Regions from separate parts of the Buttiauxella noackiae genome, predicted to be linked through region 2. Evidence: predicted binding sites of a transcription regulator. Region 2 holds the regulator's gene; the other holds the start of a gene.
The links. The regulator CRP, encoded in region 2, controls carbon source genes, mostly activating them, when cyclic AMP is high. The targets are predictions, from matches to a motif close to ATGTGANNNNNNTCACAT.
Positions count from the first base shown of each region.

Region 1 (4,189 bases), on a different contig from region 2:
ACGACAAACACGCATCACGGAACTACTCGAGTTAGTCGGCCTTAGCGATAAAGCACAGGCTTTTCCTTCACAACTTTCCGGTGGGCAAAAACAACGTGTGGGAATTGCTCGTGCACTGGCTGCCCATCCTGATGTTCTGCTGTGTGATGAAGCGACCAGCGCATTAGATAGTGAAACCACCGCGTCCGTATTGGCACTGCTGAAGGATATTAACCATAAACTCGGCGTCACCATTGTGCTGATAACCCATCAACTGGAGGTGGTAAAAGCTATCTGTGACCACGCGGCATTGCTGGAACACGGCAAGCTTATAGAAAGTGGCTCGCTGTCTGAATTGCTGGTCATCCCCAGATCTCGTCTGCGTCAGGCTTTGCTCCCTGGAGATGCTGCGGAACAGGCATTCTTACGCCGTATTGGTATAACAAGGAGTCTATTATGCGAAGTCGCCTAGACTGGGGGGATTTATGGCCATTACTGCTCGATGGTTCGCTGGATACACTGTACATGGTAAGCCTTGCGGCATTGTTTACCGTGCTTATTGGATTGCCGTTAGGGGTACTGTTATTCCTCACTCGTCGTGATGGCGTATTACCCGCTCCGCTATTCAATCAGGTCATTGGCAGTGTCGTGAATGTCGGGCGTTCACTGCCGTTTATTGTGCTGTTAATTGCGCTGATTCCTTTTACCCGCATAATTATCGGCACTACGTTAGGCAGCACAGCCGCAGTGGTTCCGATAACTATTGGTGCCTTCCCCTTCTTTGCGCGTGTAGTAGAAAACGCGTTAGATGAGGTCGATAAAGGTCGTATTGAGGCCATTTTATCCATGGGAGGAAATGTCTGGCATATCATCACCAAAGTGCTGCTCCCCGAAGCGCTGCCTGCGCTACTGGCAGGGATCACTCTTACTATCGTAATGCTCATTGGTTTTTCGTCGATGGCGGGCGTAATTGGTGGTGGCGGTCTGGGAGATCTGGCGATTCGCTACGGTTACCAGCGGTTTAACGACCAGGTCATGGTTGGCACCGTTGTCATTCTGGTCGCGATGGTGCAATTGGTACAAAGTATTGGAGATCGTCTGGTGCGCCGCCTGGCGCACCGACGTTAAGCTTTAGGGTGATTGCTCAGCGAGATAAACGTTGGGCAATCAAACGTAACTCTTCAGCTATTTTTTGAATATCGCGATGTTCTTCAACCTGAGGCCCGGTTGAGTTTCGCACCACCAGTTTGGCTGGCAAGATTGATGATGAACGAAGTGTTTCGTTATCGCTCGCACTCAGAATACGCCGCACGGCCTCCCTACCCTGCAAATCTAAATCCAACGAAACCGTCGTCAGAGCCGGATAGAAAAAAGAGCTTTCATAAGTATCGTCATAACCGATAACCGACTTATGTCCGGGGATCGACAATTGATTCTGGTGAAAAGCACTAAGCACCCCAAGCGCCATCTGGTCATTCGCGACCAGCACCGCACTAAAGTTGGGGGTTTCACGTAACATTTGCAGGGCGCCAACATAACCACTTTGCGCATCCCAATTACCATGAATGACACTCACCGGTTTTAAACTGTAACCCTGGAGAGTTTCAAGCCAGCTCTTCAGACGTAGATTCGCCGAAACCGACGCCTTTGGCCCTGCCAGTAATGCAATGTCCCGATGCCCTAATTCATAGAGGTATTTAACGCTCGCTCGGGTGCCATCTGCTGGGTTAAACGAAACGTTAAACACGGAGCTGTAGGGGTCAACATCCAGAAATAAACAAATGACATCTTCATTCTCTGCCGCGATTCTCTCTGCCTCATCAGTCTCCAGGGGGACGTTGATAATCACCTTATCTACCCGCTGAGACTTGAGTTCATTGATGGAGTTTTGAATGCTTTGTTTTACGCTCTCATCAATCATGGAAATCAGCACCTGATAACCTTCAATATTGGCATAGTTTTTTACCGCCGCCGCGACTTGCGAAGGCGCGTGTAATGCCAATGAAGTGGTGACCAGCCCCACTGTCATACTTTGCTTGCCAACTAACTGTTGCGCAACACGGTTAGGTACGTATCGCAACTGCTCTATGGATTGTTCAACCTTGCGGCGCGTAGCCTCCGAAACATTGGCTGATTTATTCAGCACTCTTGAAACAGTCTGGTAAGAAACCCCTGCATGGCGGGCAACATCTTCTAAAGTGGCGCTTTTCGACTTCATAGTCAGGTTCCCAGTAAGTGTTCTTCAATAATTGTATCAGGGCAATAAATTAAATGACTAATCGCCCAATTCGACCTCTCACCCGACAAAACAATTGTACTACGATCACATATCAAAAACTGGTGAGCCCCGTCACTTATTGTTACAAATAACGCTGATTTATTTGCACTAAATCACAATAAATCAACTAACCAATTGCTTGAAATTATGTTTAGGCATTTTATTGCACCCGTTATGTGAACGTAATACAAAACTATAAAGGGGATAACATGAAAACCAGCTTACGCACTTTGTCCGTCGCGTTAGCCGTTGCGCTGACTTCACCATCTGTATTTGCAATCGAAAAAATTGACTTCCACGGCTATCTGCGTTCTGGCGTAGGTGTATCAAGCGATGGAGGGCTGCAAGAATGGCAAAAGAACAAAGTAGGTCGCCTTGGTAACGAAGCGGACACATATGGCGAGCTGGAGTTAGGTTCTGAGGTTTATAAAAAAGATGATGTTAGTTTCTACCTCGACAGCATGATCAGCATGGTGTCCGACGGTTCTAACGATAGCGAAACCACCTTTAATGACGATGCACAATTCGGCCTGCGCCAGCTAAACCTACAAATTAAAGGTCTCGTTCCCGGTGATAAGAATGCGGTTATCTGGGGCGGCAAGCGTTACTACCAACGCCACGACTTACATATCATTGACACCAAATACTGGAACATTTCTGGTTCTGGTGCAGGTATTGAAAACTATACCGTTGGCCCTGGTGCTGTATCTCTTGCCTGGATTCGTGGCGATGCCAACGATGTCGATTACCGGGTTGACGGTGACAATGACGTAAATATCAACTACATCGACTTGCGTTATGCAGGCCTGAAACCATGGGCAGGTTCGTGGGTCGAAGTGGGTATTGACTACGCAATGCCAAATTCTACTGATAAACAAAAAGAAGAGTACGGCGGTTTATATGATGCCGACAATGGTGTCATGCTTACTGGCGAAATTAGCCAGGATATGTTCGGCGGCTACAATAAGACCGTTCTGCAATACGCTAATAAGGGACTAGCCCAGAATATGGTTTCTCAGGGGGGCGGTTGGTATGACATGTGGAATATGACCAACGATGCAAAAGGCTATCGTGTTATTAACACAGGTCTTATCCCTATTACTGACAAATTCTCTATCAACCATGTTTTGACCTGGGGTTCTGCCGATAATATTACACAGTACACCGACGATACCAGTCTGTTCTCGCTTGTAGGCCGTGCTCAATATCAATTTACGCAATATGTTCGTGCAATTGGCGAAGTAGGTGGTTTCTACCAAAAAGACAATTACAAAGACGGTTCTAACTATAAGCAAAGCGGTGAGAAATATACCATTGCTTTAGGTTTAGCTGATGGCCCTGACTTCATGTCTCGTCCAGAACTACGTGTATTTGCATCTTATTTAAATGATTCAGAAAATGGCAAGCCATTCAACGACCGTACTGCTAGCGATACCTGGAACTTCGGTGTCCAGGTCGAAGCATGGTGGTAATGCCATTACTCATATTGCAGTAAACAGTATCAGGGTTGTATCTCCAAAGATCATTGACGAATTTATTACCCATTATTGCCACTCGTCACTTAGTGCATAACATTATTTATGCTTTGGCTAAACTTTGTGATAACCACCAAAAGTGGTTATCACTTTTTATTTTAAACGGTTATTTTTACGACTTAGAAAAATGCTCATCCATTATCTTTCGTAAATTATCAGACTGCTTACCAAATATTGCATGAACTTCCTTCCCTAATATCACCACACCTAGCGCACCTGTTTTCTGTAATGTATCAGTATTCACTTTCGATAAATCATCTACAGTGACACGCAGGCGGGTAATACAAGCATCAATATTTTTAATATTCGGTTTCCCACCAAAATATTGAAGTAATAACTCAGCTTGCTGCTCCTCATCTTCAGTTAATAACACTACTGGTTTGGGGTGGGAAAAATA
Region 1 is NZ_JPRU01000002.1:542,398-546,586, reverse strand. It holds gene IX31_RS10935 (methionine ABC transporter ATP-binding protein) at 1-451, shown strand, start outside; gene IX31_RS10930 (methionine ABC transporter permease) at 436-1,107, shown strand; gene IX31_RS10925 (LacI family DNA-binding transcriptional regulator) at 1,124-2,197, opposite strand; gene IX31_RS10920 (maltoporin) at 2,467-3,729, shown strand; gene IX31_RS10915 (PTS sugar transporter subunit IIB) at 3,905-4,189, opposite strand, start outside.
Region 1: a site for CRP is predicted at 2,359-2,376, ahead of IX31_RS10920 (maltoporin). Genes of this name have one in related genera too.

Region 2 (4,189 bases):
TGCATTGCTTGATTCAGGGAGTTAAACAGAGCGTTATGTGCCTGGTTGACCTTCATGCGTTCATAAGCCAGCGGCGTTGGTTCGGGGTCATTACTTAGAATCAGGCGAATGGCACTTTGATCCCTTTCCAGCGCATCGTGCGCGTTCTGGCGCAACAAGCCACTCTGCCATTGTGGCCATAGCCACACCATACCGCCAAAGGCTATCAAACAGCCTAGCAAGGTATCTATCAGGCGAGGGACGATGTACTGCTCGGCACTTAATGTTATCAATTGCAGGGTATAAACGGCTGTCACCGTAAAGCCTATCGTCGCCCAGCCGTAGCTTTTGCGAATAAACAAATAGCTCACCAGCGTAATGACCAACATCGCGCCCAGGGCAATGCTTTGCGGGAAGTGGAAGTGCAGCGCAATACCTGCGATGGCAAGGCCTGCGATGGTGCCAGCCGAACGGTGGAGAATTCGAACACGTGTGGCACCGTAGCCGTTTTGTGTCACGAACATCACCGTCATTAAAATCCAGTAGGGCTTGGGCAGATGTAAAAATGCACCTAACAGACTGGCTATCGTGAGCATCACACCCAATCTTGCTGCGTTGCGAAGCGCCGCTGACTTCAATGATAAATAGCTTTTTAATGCCGCCCACAGCGGCAAACGGCGCTGCCGGTCTTCCATTAAATCACGGACATAGAGTGGGCGTTGAGTGCGTAGCACGCGAGCGACACGGCTGAAGTGGTAATGACAAAATTGCCCTACCGGGTTATCTGGATTCTGTCGGGCGATTTTCTCAAGGGCATCGATCTGTTTTTCCATCGTAAAACGCTGTGGATAACGATGATAAAGAATATCGTCAGCCAGTACACGTAGCCGCGCCGCGATTGTCTGGGCATTCCAGCGAATAACCGCTTCTGCATGGCTTTTCTCGACGAGTTTTTGCACTTCCGCAGGCTGGTGAAGGCTTACCGAGATGTGTTCCTGTAAATCTAAAGCCACCTGAAAAGCACGCAGCAAGCGCTTGTAGCCGTTATGCTGATTCGCCGCCAGCATATGAAGCTGTTGGTAGCATTGAGTAATGAGATCTACTGCTTTTTGCTGACGAGCCAGTAGCGGAGGCAGCGCTTTTTCCGGATCGGTATGTTGAGTCAGCATGCCGTATTTTGCTTCACAGTAATCTGCTAACTGCCGATAGAGCAGGCTCAATGATTCGCGTAATGGCTGCTCGCGCCACATCCAGAACCAAAACCAGTTAAATACGCCGTACCAAATCGTACCGGAGACATAAAGTAGCATCGGCTTCCAGATTGGCATATTCCCGGCCATGCTGAGCGTAAAAATAGCGGCAATCAGTGAAGCGGGAAGTAGACGCGCGTGAAGTGAGCTGATTTCTGCCGTGACACCCAGTAAAAGTGCCATCACAACAAGAATGATAGGCAGTGGCACACTGGTATACAAAAGTAGCAACTGCATGATCAAGCTACTGATGGCAAAAAGGCTGCCGCCAATAATCAAACGTTTGAAGAAGCGCTTATGGGGAGTGTCAAGGCCCGCAATATTGCAGCAGGCAGGAACTAACGAGAAAAGCAGGCCAGACTGGAGATCGCCAACGAGTAAACCTACCGCCACAGGGAGGCACAGCACCAGCGTTTGTCGCAGTGCGTAATTCACCTCGGGATGGTAGATAACTCTTCGCCACATAAACCCTTCTTACTTAAAGCTGCAGCGGCGTTAGCTGCATTCATTCACCCGAATCACTTACTTGAGTAAGCTCATCGGGATGAACTCACTTGCTGCCTAAACGGGTTTCAGATTTGGTTTTTTTGAGACAAAAATGGCGTGTTATTGAAGTAACACGCCATTTTTTTAGACGGAGATTAACGAGTGCCGTATACGACGATCGTTTTACCGTGAGCGGAGATCAGATTTTGATCTTCCAGCATTTTCAAGATGCGACCAACAGTTTCGCGAGAGCAACCCACGATCTGACCGATTTCCTGACGGGTAATTTTAATCTGCATACCGTCCGGGTGGGTCATTGCATCAGGTTGTTTAGCAAGGTTCAGCAGTGTCTGCGCGATACGACCGGTAACGTCCAGGAATGCCAGGTTGCCTACTTTCTCAGAAGTGACTTGCAGACGGCGTGCCATCTGCGAAGAAAGGCGCATCAGAATGTCTGGGTTGACCTGGATTAGCTGGCGGAATTTTTTATATGAAATTTCAGCCACTTCACAGGCACTTTTAGCACGAACCCAGGCACTACGCTCCTGACCTTCTTCGAACAGCCCTAACTCACCAATGAAATCGCCCTGATTTAGATAGGAGAGGATCATTTCCTTGCCCTCTTCATCTTTAATCAGAACAGCCACAGAGCCCTTGACGATGTAATACAGCGTCTCTGCCTTCTCACCTTGGTGAATGAGTGTGCTCTTCGATGGATACTTATGAATGTGGCAATGGGACAAGAACCATTCGAGAGTCGGGTCTGTTTGCGGTTTGCCAAGCACCATGCGCGGTTATCCTCTGTTTTATAACTGGCTACCAACGACAGGACGCTAAACATCCTGTCTGGCGTTGCAAGTAATTAGAATATTCCCCACCTTGGGGAGATGGCATGCAAGTCATTCTTGCTGCCTGTAATTAGTGATGTCCTCTGCATACATGCATTACGTCAATGTATCGATGTAGCATCTGGATTGTTTTAGCATAGCTTTTGACAAGTGTCTCCTGTTGTATCGTTTCAGCTTGACGCATGTCGCCTTCCGTTGCCAGATTTGCTGAATCTGCGTACTCTGAACGGTAATTTATCTACAGGAGTAAGTAGCATGCAGGCACGAGTGAAATGGGTTGAAGGGTTTACCTTCCTGGGTGAATCCGCTTCAGGGCACCAGATTCTTATGGATGGCAATTCTGGTGATAAAGCACCAAGCCCAATGGAAATGGTGCTGATGTCCGTTGGCGGTTGCAGTGCAATTGACGTAGTTTCTATTTTGCAAAAAGGCCGCTACACCGTGACCGACTGTGAAGTGAAACTGACCTCTGAGCGCCGTGAAGAGGCTCCGCGTTTGTTTACACATATCAATCTGCATTTCATCGTGACAGGCAAAGAGTTAAAAGATGCTGCAGTTTCCCGCGCAGTAGATCTCTCTGCTGAGAAGTACTGCTCTGTTGCACTGATGCTTGAAAAAGCTGTCAATGTTACTCATAGCTATGAAGTGATTGAAGGCTAATTTATCCGTTATCCTTCGAGCAGCAGGGGGTTGTGAGTGCCGCCCACCAGCAAATCGAATGCTAACGGGCATAAGTCATGACAAGGGCGGTGATCAATCGCCCTGATTAATATTTCGCCCTTCCGCCAACCGTTTCACTAACGGTGTCATAATCAATTCCATCGCCAGCCCCATCTTGCCGCCCGGCACCACCAATGTATTGATATGCGAAATAAATGAGCCTTGTAGCATGGCGAGTAAATACGGGAAATCGATGTCATCCAGCCCGCGAAAATGAATCACCACAAAACTTTCATCCAGTGACGGGATGCCGCGAGCCGCAAATGGGTTCGACGTATCAACAGTTGGGACGCGCTGGAAGTTGATGTGGGTGCGAGAGAATTGCGGCGTGATGTAATTGATATAGTCATCCATAGAACGAACCACAGAATCCATTACCGCTTCACGGGAATGCCCGCGCTCGCTGGTATCTCGCACCAGTTTTTGTATCCACTCCAGGTTCACAATCGGTACCACACCAACCAGTAAATCCACGGCTTTGGCTACATCATGCTGTGGCGTGACCACACCGCCGTGCAAACCTTCATAAAACAAAACATCAGTGGGTTCTGGTAGTGGCTGCCATGGCGTAAAGGTTCCGGGGATTTGGTTCCAGGGTACTGCTTCATCGTAAGTATGTAGATACTTGCGTGACTTACCTTGCCCGGTTCTCCCGTACTCAATGAAAGTTTGCTCAAGTAAACCAAAGTCATTGGCTTCCGGGCCGAAATAGCTGATATGGCGCCCAAGGTCGCGTGCTTTACGAATAGCCATATCCATTTCAGGACGAGTGAAACGATGGAAACTGTCACCTTCAACTTCCGCTGCACGTAAATTGAGTTGCTGGAAGATTTTACGGAAAGCAAGGCTGGTGGTTGTCGTTCCCGCGCCGCTGGAACCTGTAACGGCAATAACCGGATGTTTGGC
Region 2 is NZ_JPRU01000003.1:15,702-19,890, reverse strand. It holds gene IX31_RS15970 (YccS/YhfK family putative transporter) at 1-1,694, opposite strand, end outside; gene crp (cAMP-activated global transcriptional regulator CRP) at 1,871-2,503, opposite strand; gene IX31_RS15960 (OsmC family protein) at 2,819-3,223, shown strand; gene IX31_RS15955 (phosphoribulokinase) at 3,317-4,189, opposite strand, start outside.